3 regions of the Agrobacterium sp. CG160-95 genome follow, and region 1 is predicted to be linked to each of the others. Evidence: predicted binding sites of a transcription regulator. Region 1 holds the regulator's gene; each other region holds the start of a gene.

The links. Region 1 encodes LexA, which represses DNA repair genes until DNA is damaged. Its sites were predicted from a motif close to TGTTCNNNNTGTGTTCNG; they were not measured.
Region 2: a site for LexA is predicted at 3,860-3,877, ahead of recA (recombinase RecA). Genes of this name have one in related genera too.
Region 3: a site for LexA is predicted at 5,036-5,053, ahead of ACQZ63_RS16230 (putative DNA modification/repair radical SAM protein). Genes of this name have one in related genera too.

Annotation. Positions count from the first base shown of each region.
Region 1 covers NZ_JBNWDU010000001.1:56,326-63,245, reverse strand. The annotation lists gene ACQZ63_RS00340 (ComEC/Rec2 family competence protein) at 1-1,697, shown strand, start outside; gene ACQZ63_RS00335 (glutathione S-transferase family protein) at 1,714-2,397, opposite strand; gene lexA (transcriptional repressor LexA) at 2,838-3,560, opposite strand; gene ACQZ63_RS00325 (VOC family protein) at 3,772-4,653, shown strand; gene kdsA (3-deoxy-8-phosphooctulonate synthase) at 4,653-5,498, shown strand; gene eno (phosphopyruvate hydratase) at 5,646-6,920, shown strand.
Region 2 covers NZ_JBNWDU010000005.1:46,194-53,113, forward strand. The annotation lists gene ACQZ63_RS17495 (OmpA family protein) at 1-1,590, shown strand, start outside; gene ACQZ63_RS17500 (pseudouridine-5'-phosphate glycosidase) at 1,793-2,716, opposite strand; gene ACQZ63_RS17505 (carbohydrate kinase family protein) at 2,748-3,689, opposite strand; gene recA (recombinase RecA) at 3,936-5,027, shown strand; gene alaS (alanine--tRNA ligase) at 5,259-6,920, shown strand, end outside.
Region 3 covers NZ_JBNWDU010000004.1:382,564-389,483, reverse strand. The annotation lists gene carB (carbamoyl-phosphate synthase large subunit) at 1-978, shown strand, start outside; gene ACQZ63_RS16240 (GGDEF domain-containing protein) at 1,061-2,200, opposite strand; gene ACQZ63_RS16235 (UdgX family uracil-DNA binding protein) at 2,353-3,798, opposite strand; gene ACQZ63_RS16230 (putative DNA modification/repair radical SAM protein) at 3,798-5,030, opposite strand; gene greA (transcription elongation factor GreA) at 5,252-5,728, shown strand; gene ACQZ63_RS16220 (glycosyltransferase family 4 protein) at 5,820-6,875, shown strand; gene ACQZ63_RS16215 (Lrp/AsnC family transcriptional regulator) at 6,907-6,920, opposite strand, start outside.

The sequences.
Region 1 (6,920 bases):
AGGGTTGGCTGGAATGGGCCGATATGCGGCTTTACGGCCTTCGCAGCGCAATTGCCGAACGCATCCGCACCACCATCGGCGGTGATGCCGGAGCCTTCGCCGCCTCCATCATCACCGATGAGAGACAGGCTATATCGGCGGAGACGATGGAGGCGTTGCGGCTCTCCGGCCTTGCCCATATCGTTGCCATATCCGGGCTCAACATGGCACTGGCCTCCGGCATATTCTTTGTTGGCCTGAGACTGGCTTTCAGCCTGTTTCCCGCCTTTGCGCAGCGCTGGCCGGTCAAGAAGATCGCGGCTTTCGCGGCACTGCTGATGACGCTTGCCTATTATCTGATTTCCGGTTTTGCCGTTTCCGCCGAGCGTGCCTGGCTGATGATGTCTGTGATGCTGATCGCGGTCCTTTTCGATCAGCCATCACTCAGCCTCAGAAACGTTGCCATTTCCGCCCTGATCATTCTGGCTTTCTCGCCCTCGGAAATCATGGGTCCGAGTTTTCAGATGTCATTTGCGGCCACCATAGCGCTTGTGTCCGCCTATGCCTTCTGGAGCCGTTGGCGCACGGATCGCGAAAGGCTGTTCATCGGGCGCAAGCCCGCATGGCTGAAGGTGGCGGAAATGATGGGCGCGGTCATTGGCGGCGTTATCACGACGTCGCTGATCGGGGGCCTTTCTACGGCGATCTATTCGGCCGAACATTTTCACCGTGTCACCACCTATGGACTGTTCGCCAATCTGGCTGCAATGCCGCTCATGTCGCTGATCGTCATGCCATTCGCTCTTATCGCCATGCTGCTGATGCCCTTCGGGCTCGACGCGCCGTTCCTGAAGATCATGGGTTATGGCATGGCACTCGTCATCGAGGTTGCAAACGAGGTGGCCTCCTGGGGCGGCAGCGCAGCGACGGGGCGTCCGCATGGCTGGTTTATCGGTTTGGCTTCGGTGGGTTTCCTGCTGCTGACATTGCTGCGCAGCCGGCTTGCACTTCTTGGCATCCCGTTTCTGCTCTTGGCCTTCGGCGTGTCGGCAGTTACGGCCTATCGTGATCTGCCGGATCTATTGATTCACGAGGACGGCGAATTGGTGGCACTCGTGGAGGATGGCAAGGTCTCAACCACAAAAGCCCGTCCGCAGGGCTTCGTTTACGGCCAGTGGCAAAGGGCGCTGCTGCTGCCGGAAAAAACCGTGCCGCCGGGTTTTATAAATGGCGAGAGCACGGCAAATACTGCTGGTTCTGCCTCGAGATCGAAACTGTCGCCGGAAGACATGGCTGTGGTGGTGCGCGAGATGACGGCGGCGCTCAAAGACGCCAAAGCTGGCGTCTTCACCTGCAGGAAAGACATATGGTGCGTAGCGAGCGCCGCGAGCGGAGAGTGGATTGTCGTTCTGGAAGATGGCCGCTTCGCCGGAAAAGCCTGCGATATTGCCGATATCGTCGTTGTTTCCCGCAGAACCTCTTTTTCTCAGTGCCGCTCGGGTGCACTCCTGCTCAGCCGTGACATCTTGCGGCGTCTCGGTTCCGTGGAAATAGATTTTGCTGACAAGAGGGAGGAGGGTGTGGCGAGCGGGCTGCGCGCCGCAATCGCCGGAACGGACAGGCCCTGGAGCCAGCACCGTTATTACGACTGGAAAAGCGGACGTTTCGACCGTGATCTGCCGCAGCCCATCATCCGGCTGCTGGCGGCGTCGCAATGACTGCCGCCAGCATGGATCATCGGGCCTTGGCGCGCAAATCTTCAGTCAATTCGCCGATCTCGCCAACTTCCTCTTCATGACCAGCGTCGCGCCAGCTCTCCTTCAAACCGGCCTCGTACCATTCTTGCATGGCAGGCAGGGCGAGCAGCCGGTCGCAATAGGCTTTCGCTGCTGGCGAAAGATCCGCGCTGCCATAGGTCTGGAAACGGAATGCAACCGGGCAGAAGAAAGCATCGACCGCCGTGAACTTTTGACCGGCAAGATATGGCCCGCCGAATTTTGTAAGACCCTCGCTCCACAACGCATCAATCCGCTTTATATCGGCCTTAAGTCCGGCATCGCCGCCCCTGGGTTTGACCCGAATGCCCACCGACATGGGATAGAGATTGCGCAGCGAGGAAAAGCCGGCATGCATCTCACTTGCGGCCGAACGCGACCATGCCCTCGCATGCTTGTCGCTTGCCCAGACGCTCTGGTGTCTTTCAGCAAGATATTCGACGATCGAAAGCGTTTCCCAAACCGTCATACCCTCGTCGACCAGGCAGGGCACCTTGCCCGTCGGCGAAAAGGAGGAGAAGGAGACGCCTTCGCCGAACGGAATGAGCTTTTCATCAAAGGCGATACCGAGCGTGCGCATCAATACCCACGGCCGCAGCGACCATGAAGAATAGTTCTTGTTGGCTATATAAAGATCGTACATGGCGTATCTCCCGGATATGACGCGTATTTCTACACCTGCCAAGCGTTCACGGAATATCGAAAATTATCCATGGCTCCCATAAACGCCGTTGATGAATGGTGATGTGGGGTCACTGAGAGCGCGCCTTGCGATAAGTCACCCTTTGGTGACCACTAAAACTGACTGCGCAACACGACAGAACAACGTCGCTAAAAAACAGCGGATGGGATCGCTTCGACAATTATAGCGAACAGCCCATTCGCCACCACGCCTGTAGCGAAACCGAAGCATCTTTATGGAGTAGGAACTCAGTTTAGAAAGGGCAACGCGCATAGGCTGAATGGCGCATATCCTCGTGCACCCGCAAAAGCACGCCACGTTTGGAAACAGCCAAACCCGATTATAGGCGCCATCTTCACGATGACGCCTATTGTAAAGTGAATACGTTCGGTTCGATAAGATCAATGGTAGCGGCGGATCAGCCCCACCAGCTTGCCCTGAATTTTCACCCGGTCGGGCCCGAAGATACGGGTCTCATAGGCTGGGTTTGCCGCCTCGAGCGCAATGGAGGCTCCCTTGCGGCGGAAGCGCTTCAGCGTGGCTTCCTCGTCATCCACCAGAGCCACAACGATGTCCCCGGGATTGGCGGTGTTGCCGTTGCGGATGATGACTGTGTCGCCGTCGAAAATGCCGGCCTCGATCATCGAATCACCCTTGACCTCAAGAGCGTAATGTTCGCCCGTGCCAAGCATGTCTACTGGCACGGCCACATCATGGGTGTTGTTCTGGATGGCGGAAATCGGCACGCCCGCAGCGATGCGGCCCATGACCGGCACGGTGACAGCCCCGCCCAGATCATTGGCCGGCGTCTTGGGGGCAGGGGCCGGTTCCGGCGTCTTGGGCTTGCCAAGGCTGCCTTCGATAACGCTCGGCGAAAAGCCGCGCTGCGGCCTTGCACCCGGCGTATAAGCCTCGGGCAGCTTGATGACTTCCAGCGCCCGGGCTCTATTCGGTAGCCGACGAATGAACCCGCGCTCTTCGAGAGCGGTTATCAGGCGGTGGATGCCGGATTTCGAAGCAAGATCGAGTGCGTCCTTCATTTCATCGAAGGAGGGCGGCACGCCGGACTCTTTCATTCGTTCATGAATGAAGAGAAGCAATTCCTGCTGTTTGCGCGTGAGCATGAGGAAAACACCCTTTAGAATCGTAGTGGAAGTCGCGAAACAAATACAGAACGAACACTATATGTTCCATATGTGTTCTGCAATCCCCTAAAATTTCGTGAAGGTGCCATCTGTTGCTGTGATGATTTGCCTCATAGCACGCAATTGTGCTTTTGTGCGGTCGAAACCGTCCCGGCATGCTCCGGGCGGAAGGCCGGCAGGATACATTTTCATGACGAAACCCTATAGCGTTGACCATCTCGTTTTGCCCGTGGAAGTCATAGGCGTCGCCGTGAAGCGCCTCGTCAGTCTTGGCTTTACGGTTGCGCCGGAGGCTCTGCATCCTTTCGGCACCCAAAATGCCTGCGTATTTTTCGCCGATGGCACCTATCTGGAGCCGCTCGCAATTGCTGATCCGGCTAAATATAATGCGTCAATAGAGAGGGGTGATGTGTTCACCGGCAGGGATGTGGCCTTCCGGCAACGGGACGGGCAGGAGGGTTTTTCGGCTCTTGTCGCCAGGACTGAAGACGCCTTGGTTGACCATGAGCGGTTTCGGGCAGCCGGCCTTTCGGCGGGCGATGTTTTCGAGTTTTCGCGGCCTGTTCGGATGTCGGATGGCTCGCAAGGCGAGGCGGCGTTCCGGCTGGCTTTTGCGGCAAGCGGAGCGGCCGCGGATTTCTTTTTGTTCAGTTGTCAACGGCTTCAAGCCCTTCCGGGCGATCGCACCATGCTGGAGCGCCACGCCAATGGTGTCACCGGCCTGAGTGAAATCGTCCTGTTTTCCGGCGGCAATATGAAGGTGGCGGGCCTGATCGAGACAGTGTTTGCCTGTGAAGGCAAATGGTCTCCGGGCGGTGATATGGTTTTCGCGACCGGCAATGCCAGCATCAGATTGACCGGAAAACCGCCTTTCGGCGGGCAGACCCTGAATGCTCAGGATGGCAACGAAGGCGGATTGCGCGGCGCGGGCATCGTCTTTTCGTCACACGATCTTGCCGTGACAGAGGCGGTGCTTGCTGCTAATGGCGTGTCCTGCGCAAAAGCGGACGGCCGTCTGGTGGTGCCCGCGGCACCCGGTCAGGGCGTTGCCTTCGCCTTCGAGGAAAAATGATGAGCGTTACGAACAATCTTAAAGTCACTGCCGGCGACGGCGCCAGCAAGGTTTCCTTCTCGAATACCGAGCGGTTTTCGCTGATTGCCGGTCCGTGCCAGATGGAAAGCCGCGAACATGCCTTCATGATCGCTGGCGTGCTGAAGGAGCTTTGCGACAAGCTGGGAATAGGGCTTGTCTACAAGTCTTCTTTCGACAAGGCGAACCGCACTTCGCTTTCCGGAAAACGCGGCATCGGCCTGGATAACGCGATGCAGGTTTTTGCCGATCTCAAAAAGGAATTCGGTTTTCCTGTTCTGACCGACATCCACACGGAAGAGCAATGCGCCATCGTTTCCGAGGTAGTGGACGTGCTGCAGATCCCGGCGTTCCTAAGCCGCCAGACCGATCTTCTCGTTGCTGCCGCCAAGACCGGCCGCGTCATCAACGTCAAGAAAGGCCAGTTTCTGGCGCCCTGGGACATGAAGAACGTGCTTGCCAAGCTCAATGAGAGCGGCAATCCGAATGTGATGTTGTGCGAGCGCGGCGCGTCCTTCGGTTACAACACGCTGGTTTCCGACATGCGCTCTTTGCCGATCATGGCAGCGCTCGGCGCACCTGTCGTGTTCGATGCCACCCATTCGGTGCAGCAACCGGGCGGGCAGGGCGGCTCCACAGGTGGCCAGCGCGAATTCGTCGAGACGTTGGCGCGTGCGGCCGTTGCGGTTGGCGTGGCTGGTCTCTTCATCGAGACCCATGAGGATCCGGACAATGCGCCGTCAGACGGCCCGAACATGGTCCACCTGAAGGACATGCCGAAACTGCTCGAAAAGCTTCTGGCTTTCGACGCGATTACGAAAGCCTGATCGGCTGACCGTGACGGCGGGCACTTTTGTGCCAATCGATTTTAATGGCGGGCGGGCCGTTTCCGCTGCCCACCGTCATTGTAATTTCTTCGCCATCGTCTAAGACAGGCGACGGAAAATATCTGTTCCATTCCCAAGGGAGAGACCATGACTGCCATTACCGATATCATCGCGCGCGAAATTCTCGACAGCCGCGGCAATCCGACCGTTGAAGTCGACGTTTATCTCGAAGACGGCTCCATGGGCCGTGCCGCCGTTCCCTCCGGCGCCTCCACCGGCGCGCATGAGGCGGTTGAGCTGCGCGATGGCGGCAAGCGTTATCTCGGCAAGGGCGTGGAAAAGGCGGTCGAAGCCGTCAATACAGAAATCTTCGACGCGATTGGCGGTTTCGACGCTGAAAACCAGATCCAGATCGACCAGATGATGATCGCGCTCGACGGCACGCCGAACAAGTCGCGCATCGGCGCCAACGCCATCCTCGGCGTGTCGCTCGCCGTTGCGAAGGCTGCCGCTGAAGCCTCCGGCCTGCCGCTTTACCGTTATGTCGGCGGCCCGAACGCGCATCTGCTGCCGGTTCCGATGATGAACATCATCAACGGCGGCGCGCATGCCGATAACCCCATCGACTTCCAGGAATTCATGATCCTGCCGGTCGGCGCAGAAAATATTCGCGAAGCCGTGCGCATGGGCTCCGAAGTCTTCCATACGCTGAAAAAAGAACTGTCCGCACAGGGCCACAACACCAATGTAGGCGATGAGGGCGGTTTTGCACCGGGTCTCGAAAGCGCGCCGGCAGCACTCGATTTCATCATGAAGTCGATCGAAAAGGCTGGCTACCGTCCGGGCGACGACATGTTCATCGGTCTCGACTGTGCGGCGACCGAATTCTTCAAGAACGGCAATTACGTTTATGAAGGCGAAGGCAAGACCCGTTCGCCGATCGAGCAGGCCGAATACCTGGCCGAACTCGTGGCGAAATATCCGATCATCTCCGTCGAAGACGGCATGGCTGAAGACGACTGGGATGGCTGGAAGGCGCTGACCGATCTCATTGGCAACAAGTGCCAGCTGGTGGGCGACGATCTTTTCGTCACCAACTCCGCCCGCCTTCGCGACGGTATCAAGATGGGTGTCGCCAACTCCATCCTCGTCAAGGTCAACCAGATCGGTTCGCTTTCCGAGACGCTGGACGCAGTCGAAACGGCGCACAAGGCAGGTTACACCGCCGTCATGTCGCACCGTTCGGGCGAAACGGAAGATTCCACCATCGCCGATCTCGCGGTCGCAACCAACTGCGGTCAGATCAAGACCGGCTCGCTTGCCCGTTCCGACCGGCTCGCAAAGTACAACCAGCTTATCCGCATTGAAGAGATGCTGGGCCCACAGGCTGCTTACGCCGGCCGTTCGATCCTGCGCGGATAA
Region 2 (6,920 bases), on a different contig from region 1:
AAACAGCGCGAGCCCGCCGCCGAGAAAAAGCCGGTAGAGGAAAAGGCTCCAGCACCGGAACCGAAATCGGAACCCGCCGAAAAGGCCGTTCCGGAGAAAAAGCCAGCGGCTCCTGAGCCAGCTGTAAAGGAGGCTCCTGTTCCAACGGAAGCGCCGACACCGGCACGGCCACCGGCTCCGGAAGCTCAGCCCAATCCTGCGCCCGGCCAGCAGCCTTCTGAAAAGCAGCCGGTAGAAGGCCAGGGCAAGACGGAGCCTGCAGCGCCGCTGCCGGGTGCTCCGACACCTCCGCCGCCAAGCGGTGCCACGACAGGACAGGCGCCTGCCGGCGAAGCCGTCCCCAATCAGGTCGCCATTCCGCAGACGGAAGCGCCTCCGACGACGAAGCAGGAACTGGACAAGGCCAAGGCTATAGCCAAGGACCCGTCCAAGACTGCCGACACCGTCATTCTGCCCGTCGACAAGGGTGCCGCCGTTCTCGACAGCGACAAGGAAGTGGAGCGCTCAGGTAACAACCAGGCACGCGAGCAACGCCGCCGCGAGCGTGAGCAGGCCGGTGACGTGAAGGTGCCGACTTCCGACGCCGAAGCGCAGCGCGCCGGTGCTGCCGGAGGCAAGGCTCCGCCGCCCGTGAAGATGGAGGCGATTACCTCTCAGCAGGGCGAGCGTGTCGACCGCCGTCCGCAATATGACCGGCCGGAAGGTGCGCGGGAATGGCAGCCGCGCGAAGGCGGCCGGCGCGATCAGGATCGCGATGCGCCGATCATCCTGCAGTTTGGCGACCGCGTGGTTGTGCGCGGCGACGACAATCAGCGCTTCATCCGCGATGGCGGCGAGCCCTATTACGAGCGCCTACCCGGCGGACGTGTCCGCGAGACCGTCGAGCGTCGCGACGGCACGCAGGTGGTGACGATCCGCAACCGCTATGGTGACGTCATCCAGCGTTCGCGCATCGATGACCGTGGCCGGGAATATGTGCTGTTCTATGCACCGGAACTGATGGACGAACCGGACCGTGAATATGTCTATCGCGATCCCGGCCTCGACCTGCCGCCGATGCGTCTGCGCATTCCGGTTCGTGACTACATCATCGACACGTCGAGCGATCCGGACCGCGATTATTACCGCTTCCTGGAGCAGCCGCCGGTCGAGCCGGTGGAGCGTGTCTACTCGCTGGATGAAGTGCGTTATTCGGCCCGTATCCGCGACAAGGTGCGCCGTATCGACCTCGATACGATCACATTTGCCACTGGAAGCGCTGACATTCCGATGGCGCAGGCCCGTTCGCTGCGGAAGGTAGCGGATGCGATCAACAAGGCGCTGGCAAAGAACCCGGCGGAAACCTTCCTGATCGAAGGCCACACCGATGCCGTTGGTTCGGATGAAAGCAACCTCGTTCTTTCCGACGAGCGTGCCGCTTCCGTCGCCAATGTCCTGACCGATGTTTACGGCATTCCGCCGGAAAACCTGGCGACGCAAGGCTACGGCGAGCGTTACCTGAAGGTTCAGACACTCGGCCCGGAACAGCAGAACCGCCGCGTCACCATCCGCCGCGTGACACCGCTGGTAAGACCGGTCGCCCAGAACTGATAAGGTTCAGGAACTGAAAAATGAAAGCCCGGAAAGCGCAAAGCTTTCCGGGCTTTTTTATTGGTAGCAAAGTTCCCAGTCCGACACATTATCCGTAACGCCGGACCAGATCCGGGGGGCAGCGTGATCAAATCCGGCATGACTGGGATGCTTCTCACCCTGCCATAATCCTCAAATTTGAGGATAATCCAGCCTCTAACGCTTAGTTAAGCGCCACAGCAATCTCTGCTGCGAGCTGGGCATTGTTGCGTACGAGCGCGATATTGGTCGCGAGGCTGCGGCCGTCGGTCAGGCGGAAGATATCGCCGAGCAGGAAGGGCGTGACGGCCTTGCCGGTGATGTCCTCGCGCTCGGCGTGGGAAATGGCGCGATTGATGTAGATTTCCATCTCCTCGCGCGGAATTTCGTCCTCTTCCGGCACGGGATTGGCAATCAGCATACCGCCATCGATGCCAAGCTGTTCGCGGGTCGTCTGGAAATTGGCGATGGCTGCAGGGCTGTTGAGCGACAGCGGGCTGGGAAGGCCCGACGAACGCGACCAGAAAGCCGGGAACTCTTCCGAACCGAAAGTCACGACAGGCACGCCGTTGGTTTCGAGAACTTCCAGCGTCTTCGGGATGTCAAGAATGGCCTTGGCGCCGGCGCAGACGACGATCACGCCGGTTTTGGCAAGCTCGGTCAGATCGGCGGAAATATCGAAGGTTTCCTCCGCGCCCTTGTGCACACCGCCGATGCCGCCGGTGGCGAAAACGCGGATGCCGGCGCGGGCAGCGGCAATCATGGTGGCTGCCACTGTCGTGGCACCGGTGCGGCGCTCGGCAATCGCAAAGGCAATATCGGCGCGCGAGACCTTCATGGCGTCGGTGGTCTGGGCAAGCGCTTCGAGCTGCTCCTTCTCGAGGCCGATATGCAGCGTGCCGTGAATGACGGCGATGGTTGCCGGAACGGCTCCCTGATCGCGGATGATCTGTTCGACGCCTTCGGCCATCTCGATATTGCCGGGATAGGGCATGCCGTGGGTGATGATGGTCGATTCCAGCGCGACGATCGGCGCGCCGCGCTGTTTGGCAGCGGCAACCTCTTGCGAATAGACGATGGGCAGGAGCGGGGAGATGGGGCGGGTCATTCTGTTTGTTCCAGACTATAAAAAAACGGGTTCATGCCAGCATTTCGGCCTTGGGGACAAGCCCCAACATGGTCTCGACACTGTCTTTTGACAGGTCTTGGGCGGTGGCGAAAGGCGATTGCACGGTGATGGCGGCCGCCGCGGCACCCAGTCGCAGGGCCTCAGTGATGGCTTTGCCCTCCGTAATCGCCGCGAGATAACCGGACGCCATGGCGTCTCCGGCGCCGGTTACGTCTTTCACCTCGCGGATGATTGGTGGGTGGAGGCTTGCGGTTTGCGTCGCGTTGAAGGCTACCACTTCGCTTGCGCCACGGGTGATGACGCCGCCGGCAAGGCCTGCGCTGCGGAGAATACCCGGCCAGTCGCGAACATTGTCTGCCGTCTGTCCCGTCAGCGCGCGCGCCTCTGCCTCGTTCATGAAGAGAATGTCTATATCGGCGAGCATGTCCTTCAGCTTCACCGCCTTGGCGGGCGAAATGGCGATGGCCGCGAGCGGCTTTTGGCAGGCGCGGGCAATGAGACCGAGCGCCTTCAACGTATCCTCCGGCAGATTGGCATCGCAAAGCAGAAGGTCGCTCGCGGTAATCGCGTCACGCACCGCGCGAACTTTGAGTCGGCGCGGCGAAAACAGCTTGTAAAGGTCCATATCCGCAAGTGCGATGACAAGATTGCCGTCGCGCTCCAGAATGGCGGTGTAGCTTGGCGTGCGGCGATCGAGGAAAACGAAGGGCGTATCTTCCACGCCCGCCTGCCTTGCTGCCTCCGCCACCGCTTCGCCGGTCACGTCGCCGCCGCGCGGTGCGATGATACGGACGGCAAACCCGAGCCGGGAAAGATTGCGCGCCGCGTTGAAACCGCCGCCGCCAGCCTCTTCCATCCATGAGCCAGGATTGCTGGCGCCGGGCGCCGTTTCAGTCTCGATCATGCCGCGCCTGTCTATATGCGCGCCGCCCAGAACGAGTATTTTCTTCACGCTTGTGTTTCCCTCTTTCGCGAATGGAAAAGGTGGACGATTCGTCCCAATCTTCTGTTTGTTCCCCTTCACATCCGGCCCGCAGCGATAGGCCGGACACGGAAAAACGAAAGCAGAACAAACCACTTATCGCTATTTGTTTTCAATATGCTGGCTGCGCCTTGCGATATGAGAACAAATAGAGTACATCCTATTTCCATACTGCTTCATTGCCTGTGCGGCTTCAATAACCTAAAGGTGGATCGGATGGCACAAAATTCTTTGCGTCTCGTAGAGGATAAATCGGTGGATAAAAGCAAGGCACTGGAAGCGGCGCTCTCCCAGATCGAACGGTCGTTCGGCAAGGGATCGATCATGAAGCTCGGTTCCAATGAAAACGTGGTTGAAGTAGAGACCATTTCGACGGGTTCTCTCAGCCTGGATATAGCGCTCGGTATCGGCGGTTTGCCGAAGGGGCGTATCGTTGAGATTTACGGCCCGGAAAGCTCCGGTAAGACGACGCTTGCGTTGCAGACGATCGCGGAAGCCCAGAAGAAGGGCGGCATCTGCGCCTTCGTGGATGCCGAACACGCGCTCGATCCGGTCTATGCCCGCAAGCTCGGTGTGGATTTGCAGAACCTTCTGATCTCGCAGCCGGATACGGGCGAGCAGGCGCTTGAAATCACCGATACGCTGGTGCGCTCCGGTGCCGTCGACATTCTGGTGGTGGACTCGGTTGCGGCGCTGACGCCGCGTGCCGAAATCGAAGGCGAGATGGGCGACAGCCTGCCGGGCCTTCAGGCACGTCTGATGAGCCAGGCGCTGCGCAAGCTGACCGCCTCGATCTCCAAGTCGAAGTGCATGGTGATCTTCATCAACCAGATCCGCATGAAGATCGGCGTCATGTTCGGTTCGCCGGAAACGACGACGGGCGGTAATGCGCTTAAATTCTACGCCTCGGTGCGTCTCGACATTCGCCGTATCGGCGCCGTCAAGGAGCGTGAAGAGGTTGTCGGCAACCAGACCCGCGTCAAGGTCGTCAAGAACAAGATGGCACCGCCTTTCAAGCAGGTGGAATTCGACATCATGTATGGCGAAGGTGTTTCCAAGACCGGCGAGCTTGTCGATCTCGGCGTGAAAGCCGGTATCGTCGAGAAATCCGGTGCATGGTTCTCCTATAACAGCCAGCGTTTGGGGCAGGGGCGTGAAAATGCCAAGACCTTCCTGCGCGACAATCCGGAAATGGCAAGCGAGATCGAACTGGCGCTGCGCCAGAACGCCGGTCTGATCGCCGATCGGTTCCTGCAAAATGGCGGCCCGGAAGCTGGCGAAAGCGACGACGGTCCCGACGAGGGCTGATGCATTCGAAGGTCCGGGCGTTCGCGTCCGGTGGCTTTGCCGGCATGAGCCGGTATGGATCAAAAGGGTCGTGCGATTTTCCTCGCGTGGCCCTTTTTCTTTGCCTAGACGCCTTGGTGCGCCTCCATGGCTGGACAGGGCAGGATGCGGACGATAAAAGCCTTTGATTTTGCAAGATAGCCATCATTCGGGATGGCGGTGATGGACTCCAGCTGTGAGCGGTGTGTGGGCATGAGCGGTGTGAATGAAATTCGGTCGACCTTTCTCGACTACTTCAAGAAGAACGGACACGAGATTGTGCCCTCCAGCCCGCTGGTGCCGCGCAACGATCCGACGCTGATGTTCACCAATGCCGGCATGGTGCAGTTCAAGAACGTCTTCACCGGTCTCGAAAGCCGTCCTTATTCCACGGCCGCTTCCGCGCAGAAATGTGTGCGCGCCGGTGGCAAGCATAACGACCTCGACAATGTCGGTTATACGGCCCGTCACCACACGTTCTTCGAAATGCTCGGCAATTTCTCCTTTGGCGACTATTTCAAGGAAGAGGCGATTACCCATGCCTGGAACCTGATCACCAAGGAATTCGGCATCGATCGCAACCGTCTGCTGGTCACGGTCTACCACACCGACGACGAGGCTTTTAATCTCTGGAAGAAGATCGCCGGTTTCTCTGACGATCGCATCATCCGTATTCCGACCAGCGATAATTTCTGGGCCATGGGCGATACCGGTCCGTGCGGTCCCTGCTCGGAAATCTTCTATGACCACGGCGATCATATCTGGGGCGGACCGCCCGGTTCGCCGGAAGAGGATGGCGACCGTTTCATCGAAATCTGGAACCTCGTCTTCATGCAATATGAGCAACTGACGAAGGAAGAGCGCATCGATCTGCCGCGCCCTTCTATCGACACCGGCATGGGTCTCGAGCGCATTTCGGCGTTGTTGCAGGGCAAACACGACAATTACGACACCGATCTGTTCCGGGCGCTGATTTCGGCCTCCGTCGAAGCGACCGGCGTTCCGGCAGAGGGCGAGAAGCGTGCCAGCCACCGCGTCATTGCCGACCATCTGCGCTCCTCCGCTTTCCTGATCGCCGATGGCGTCCTGCCGTCGAATGAGGGCCGTGGTTACGTTCTGCGCCGCATCATGCGCCGTGCCATGCGCCATGCCGAGCTTCTCGGTTCGCGCGAGCCGCTGATCTACAAGCTGCTGCCGGCGCTGATACAGCAGATGGGCCGCGCCTATCCGGAACTGGTTCGCGCCGAGGCGCTGATCTCCGAGACGCTGAAGCTTGAGGAAACCCGTTTCCGCAAGACGCTGGAACGCGGCCTGTCGCTGCTTTCCGACGCGACCTCGACCCTGCACAAGGGCGATATGCTGGACGGCGAAACCGCTTTCAAGCTTTACGATACCTATGGCTTCCCGCTCGATCTGACGCAGGATGCGCTGCGCGCCCGTGAGATCGGCGTCGATATTTCCGGCTTCACCGATGCCATGCAGCGCCAGAAGGCGGAAGCACGCTCGCACTGGGCTGGTTCCGGCGACAAGGCGACCGAAACGGTGTGGTTCGAACTGAAGGAAAAGCTCGGCGCGACCGAATTCCTCGGTTACGACACTGAAACAGCCGAAGGCGTTATTCAGGCGATCGTCAAGGACGGCAAGTCGGTGGACAGTGCTGCCGAGGGCGAGACGGTGCAGATCGTCGTCAACCAGACGCCATTTTATGGCGAGTCCGGCGGTCAGATGGGCGATACGGGCGTAATCTCTGGCGATAACGGCACCTTTACCGTTTCAGAAACCCAGAAGAAGGGCGAGGGCCTTTTCGTGCATTCCGGCACGGTGTCCAAGGGTGGATTGAAGCTCGATGACGCCGTGCAGCTGACGGTCGATCAC
Region 3 (6,920 bases), on a different contig from region 1:
GACAGCTACCTGACCAACGCCGTCGAAGTCGACGTCGATGCACTGTGCGACGGCGAAAACGTCTTCGTGTCGGGCATCATGGAGCACATCGAAGAAGCCGGTATCCACTCGGGCGACTCGGCCTGCTCGCTGCCTTCCCGTTCGCTGAGCAAGGAAACTCTCGACGAGCTGGAACGCCAGACGACCGCGCTTGCAAAGGCGCTCAACGTCGGTGGCCTGATGAACGTTCAGTACGCGATCAAGGACGGCACGATCTACGTTCTCGAAGTCAACCCGCGCGCCTCGCGCACGGTGCCCTTCGTTGCAAAAACCATCGGTGCGCCGATCGCCAAGATCGCTGCCCGCGTCATGGCCGGCGAAAAGCTTGATGCGGCGATTGCCGCTTACGGCAAGAAACCCGATCCGCGCAACCTGAAGCACATCGCCGTCAAGGAAGCCGTTTTCCCGTTCGCCCGCTTCCCCGGCGTCGACATTCTGCTCGGACCGGAAATGCGCTCGACCGGCGAAGTTATCGGCCTCGATACCGATTTCGCACTCGCCTTTGCCAAGAGCCAGCTCGGCGCAGGCGTCGACCTGCCGCGCTCCGGCACCGTCTTCGTCTCGGTGCGCGACGACGACAAGGACCGCGTATTGCCCGCAATCCGTATTCTGGTCGAGAGCGGCTTCAGGGTATTGGCAACCGGCGGCACCCAGCGTTTCCTTGCTGAACAGGGCATCAACGCCGAGAAGATCAACAAGGTGCAGGAAGGTCGTCCGCATATCGAAGACGCCATCCGCAACCGGCAGGTCCAGCTGGTCATCAACACCACCGACAGCAACAAGGCGATTTCCGACTCGAAGTCGCTGCGCCGCGCAACGCTGATGCAGAAGGTGCCCTACTACACGACGATGGCCGGTGCCGAAGCAGCAGCCCTTGCCATCAAGGCGCTTAAGGCCGGCAATCTGGAAGTGAAGCCCTTGCAGAGCTACTTCCTGTAAAATCAGCCGACAACGAAGATCATGGAAACGCCGCGGGTCATGCCTGCGGCGTTTTGCATTGTCTCACAAAAGCTCAAAAGTCTCACGCAGCCAGGGCTTCGCGCACGCAATTGCGCCCATCCGTCTTGGCTCGGTAAAGGGCGCGGTCCGCCATTTCCGCCAGGGTCTGAAGATCGCAGCGCATATTGCCGCTGGTTGCGACGCCGATGCTGATCGTCACCCCGACACGCAAACCGCCGCAATCGACTTCGGTTATCGCAATCGCATCGCGAATGCGTTCTCCGATCATGCAAGCCTTTTGAACACCGGCACCCGGCAGGAAGATGATGAACTCCTCGCCACCGTAACGCGCCAGCACGTCACCACCGCGTATGCTGCCGCCGATACGCTTCGCCACTTCCTGAAGAACGCTGTCGCCGACGGCGTGGCCGAAGCGGTCGTTGATTGATTTGAAGTGGTCGATATCGAGCAGCATCGCCGCATCGTTGGGACCCGGCACCGCCGGCATGGCCTGGAAGAAAAAACGACGGTTCTTGACGCCCGTCAAAGGATCGGTGTTGGCGAGAACCAGCAATTTCCGCTCTGACCGCTCGGCTACCAGCATCATCACGAACAGCGCAATGGCGAAGTTCAACATGATGATCAAGAAAAACGCATTGACCAGATCGATGGCGGCGTATTGGGGCAAAAGCACGCTCTTTGCCACCGACAACGAAATCAGGCCGGAAATACCCGCAATCGCGCCCAACGCGAAGCGGGACAGGAGTGGCTCCTCGCGCCACCGCGCGAAAAGCCCGCCAGCTCCCGCAAGATAGGCCACAGCCGCACAGCCGTTGAACAGGGCCGCACGATAAGCGTTATTGTCAGCCACCTGCTGTGCAAGGACAATTGCCAGCAAGGCAATCAAACAGACAGCTGATACTGTCCCCCTGCTGGCAGCACGTCCATCGCTCACGATTTTCAGGCCAAGCCAGATTAGCGCATAACCCACGATACCGAAGACGATGCTGCCGAATTGCCACAAGGCCGGAGACATTATTCCCCATTCGCCGTACCCAGCGAGCGTGGAGCCGGCAGCCATGGCTGCGAAGCCTGCTGCAAGAGCTGTCGGGCCGTGCAAACCACGATTTGTGAGCTTCAGATATATAAAACTCAGCATTCCAACAATGTAAGAACACTTTTGCATCAGTATCACTGTTGCAAGATCTAGCTCGCCGAGCATCATACATCCACGCAATGAATAAATATAAATATCTTAGTTATAGTATAAAGTATAAAATTTCAATAAAAATAACCAATAAACAAAAATTTAATCATATCGATGAAGACATCGATGATCATTCAATATAGCATAGCAACACACAAAAAAGTCTATTAGAATAAGCTTATAAAATCAATTTCATTCCTGAAATTCTGCATTTCCGCCTCCTTCTGCTGCGAGTCGGGAAGGCGAAGAAGATAGGAAGGGTGCACCGTGACAAAAAGCGTCCGCTCCTCCTGCATCGGTATCGGGCGACCCCGAACCTCGGACACCTTTTCCTTTCCGCCTGTCAGCGCATAAAGCGCAGTTGCACCCATGGCAACGATAAGCTTCGGCCGTACCAGCTCGATTTCCTTGTTAAGCCACCAGCGGCATTGCTGCACCTCGCCCGCATCCGGCCGCTGGTGAATGCGCCGCTTGCCGCGGGCCTCGTATTTGAAGTGTTTGACGGCGTTGGTGACATAAAGCTTTTTGCGGTCAATACCGGCTTCAACCAACGTCCGGTCGAACAACTGACCAGCGGGACCGACGAAAGGTTTTCCGGCAAGATCCTCGTGATCTCCCGGCTGTTCCCCGACGATCATCACTTTCGCATCTTCAGGTCCCATGCCGAATACTGTCTGCGTTGCCTTGCAATGCAGGGCGCAGCGCGTGCATTGGCCAGCCTCCCGCGCCAATGAAGCGAGAGTACCGTCCGGCGCCGGTGGCGGCTCTTCACGCGCCGAGGCCGCGGCCTGCAGGCGGTGATGGAATGGTTGCGGCTGGCTCGCAGCCTTTGCCGCCATCTCCAGCACCCGCGCCTCGGCACCGAGAACGAGACCTGGAATAAGCTCGGCTTCCGGCAAATTTTTCCAGTATTTCTTTGGCATCTCTGCCGTCATCGCTTTTATCTTCAGACGCGCCGGATTGAATATATTGGCATAATAGGTTCGCCACAGCTCGTCCGTTTCATCCGTCAGCTCAGGCTTGGACGCGGCCTGCCGCAATGTCTCCAGCACGTTTCCGTCCCACCGCGCGGAACCGTTCGGTGTCGCGATCAGCCAGTCCATATCCGTGAACCGCCGCTGGAAAAACGGGGCCGTGCGCTCGACGATGAAGTGATCCGGCTCGAACCATGCGACGAAGCGCCGCCGCCCGCCCTGCCCCTGCGGCAAGGATAATTCCTTGAAGCGAACAAAGGCCGTCATCTTGTGACAATCGCGGCGGACCGATTTTTCAAGCTGCCGGGCTTCGGAAACATCCGCATCGGACTTGAACTGCAACAGGGCGCGATCCCGCTTCAGCCGCCACAGCAACCGGTAAAGCAGTGCGAAACGACCCGGATCGCTATGACAGATAATCGCTTGCGCCAAAGTCACGAAGGAGGCTGGAACGGACACCTGCACGTCATCCGCACGGGCCGCCGGCAAAGGCTCTCCGGCAAAATCGAGAAGCCCGGCTTTCTCATCCCGCAACCGCCAGTCAATCGCCTCCGGCGGCACATTGGCGGCGAGAGCCGCGCGCGCCGCATCACGCCACTCGCCGAAATCGCCCCGCCCTTCCAGAACTGGGCCGTACATCACAGCAGCGATAATTGTTCGGGCTGCGGAGCAAACATCGCTCGCAAATCCGGTCGTTCAGTCAGCTTGCCCGGCGTCCAGCCGTCAGCAACGATGAAGGCCTTCACCTTTTTCAGGGAAACGCCGAAGCGGGCAATATCCTCCAGCCGCAACCGGCGAAACCGGCGTGAAGACAGGATCGAGGCGACCGTCTTGGTACCGAAGCCGGGCACGCGCAGCAATATTTCGCGATCCGCCACGTTCACGTCCACTGGAAAACGGTCGCGATTTTTCAGCGCCCAGGCAAGCTTCGGATCTATATCGAGATCGAGCATTCCGTTACCGCCGATCGCGGTTATTTCACCAATGTCGAACCCATAAAAACGATAAAGCCAGTCGGCCTGATAAAGCCTGTGTTCCCGCATCAAAGGCGGCTTGATGAGCGGCAGGTTCTTCGACGAATCCGGAATGGGGCTGAAAGCCGAATAATAGACGCGCCGCAAACCATAGCTGCCATAAAGCCGGGCGCTCGTGGACAGAATGGTGCTGTCATCAGCCCCATCCGCGCCAACGATCATCTGCGTGCTCTGTCCGGCAGGCGCAAAACGTTTGGTCTTTCGCGTCCTGACGGTCGGCTCCCCCGCCTCCTCGATCTTCAGGCGGATATCAGCCATCGAGCGGCGAATATTGGCGGGCTGCTTTTCCGGCGCAAAACGGCTGACGCCGCTATCAGTCGGCAATTCGATGTTGATCGACAGCCGGTCGGCGTAAAGCCCCGCTTCCTCAATAAGCTTTGGCGATGCTTCGGGAATGGATTTCAGATGGATGTAGCCGCGAAAGCCATGCGTGACGCGCAGTTCCCGCGCCACCCGCACCATCTCTTCCATCGTATGATCGGACGAGCGGATAATGCCGGAAGAGAGAAACAGCCCCTCGATATAGTTGCGCCGATAGAACTCCAGCGTCAGCCACACCACCTCCTCGGCAGTAAACCGCGCCCGCTCGACATTGCTCGAAGAACGATTGATGCAATAGGCGCAATCATAGATACAGAAATTGGTGAGCAGTATCTTCAGGAGCGAAATGCAGCGCCCGTCCGGCGCATAGGCATGGCATATGCCCGACCCCTCCGTGGAGCCAAGTCCGCCGGATGCAGCAGAGCTGCGTTTCGTCGTGCCGCTGGAGGCACAGGACGCATCGTATTTGGCCGCATCGGAAAGAATGGCCAGCCGTTGCCTGATTGACTTCTTCATGGTTATGTTCACTATATGTTCTATTGAAAAATGTCAATCTCATCTGTTAAAGCCCTGAACGAATGCAAGAAAATGCCCGTCTCAAATTTGCTGGCATTTCGTTGTCGTCTTCTGATATAGTCGGCTTAGTTATGATTTTGGCATGGTTCCGGAGTTCCCCTCCGGAACCTGTTTCTTTTTGTGTCTGCAAGTAAAGCGACAGGACTGCGAAGGATAAAAAAATGGTAGAAAAAGTACCGATGACGCACGGTGGATTCATCAAGCTGCAGGAGGAGCTGCGCTTTCGCCAGCAGGAGGAGCGTCCCCGTATCATCGAGGCAATTGCGGAGGCGCGCGCCCATGGCGACCTTTCGGAAAATGCCGAATACCACGCTGCCAAGGAAGCCCAGAGCCATAACGAAGGCCGCATCACTGAACTCGAAGACTTGACCGCACGCGCGGAAGTCATCGACCTGTCCAAGATGTCCGGTTCCAAGATCAAGTTCGGCGCCACCGTCAAGCTGATCGACGAGGATAGCGACGAGGAAAGAATCTATCAGATCGTTGGCGACCAGGAAGCCGATGTGAAGGCTGGACGCATTTCCATTTCCTCGCCCATCGCCCGCGCCCTCATCGGCAAGGAAGTCGGTGACAGCATCGAAGTCAACGCACCGGGCGGCGCCAAGGGTTACGAGATTCTCGCCGTACAGTGGGGCTGATCTGCCCTTTCATGCAATGCGCCCCTCGGGCGCATTGCATTGATATCCTGAACTGAACATCCTGCCTTAGCCGCAAAGACGGAAGCCCATCTTGTCCCACGCCAGTCTGAAAGATGTGCAGGTGCTTGCGCCGAACTTCAAGCGCAGGCTGTCCGGCGTTACCTCCACCATCGTGCAGCTTATTCCGGTACAAAACCGGCTGGGTCAGAAAGTGGCCGTCATCGGCCCGGGCCTGCCGCGGCATCTGCCACATGTTCACTTCCGTGATCTGTGGCGGCTCTGGCAAAACGGCCCGCTCAGCGGTCCGCGCATCTGGCACGCCCGCCGCAATCTCGAAATGTTGCCGGGCATTCTCATGCGTGACGTGCTGCGCATGAAGGTGAAGCTGATGTTCACCTCGGCGGCGCAAAGGCGACATTCCGCCTATACCCGCTTTCTGATTTCAAAAATGGATGCGGTCGTCGCGACAAGCGACCGCTCAGGCTCGTTTCTGGAAGTACCACACAGCGTCGTCATGCATGGCGTCGATACCGAGCTGTTTCATCCCGCAACCGGCCCGGAGGATACGATCGCTTCGACCGGCCTGCCTGGGCAGTTTCTCATCGGATGTTTCGGACGGGTGCGCCACCAGAAGGGAACAGACCTTTTCGTGCGCGCCATGATCGAACTTCTGCCCGACTATCCCGAATGGACGGCCGTCATCTCCGGCCGCGTGACCGCAGAGCACAAGGCCTTCGCCGACAAGCTCGTGGCCGATGTCGCAGCAGCCGGCCTTGCGGACCGCATCGCGTTTCAGGGCGAGGTGGACGAAATCAAGCCCTGGTATCGGCGGCTAACCCTCTATGTCGCACCGTCACGCAACGAGGGCTTTGGCCTGACGCCACTGGAAGCCATGGCGTCCGAGACGGCTGTCGTTGCCAGCAATGCCGGCGCCTATGAGGAAATGATCGTCAAGGGCGAGACCGGCATGGTCGTTGAGGCCGGCGACTACGCGTCCCTGCGGGATGCCATTAAAACCTATCTTGCCGATCCCGCTCTCGCCAGGGACCATGCCCGTGCCGGACTTTCGCATGTGCGCACTGCATTTCCGCTGGAAAAAGAGGCGACAAGCCTCGGCGCGATCTATGACGCGTTGCGGCGCGGGTAAGCGCCGGCGCAATCACTCAAAGGTCCGCCGATCAGATTTCCACCA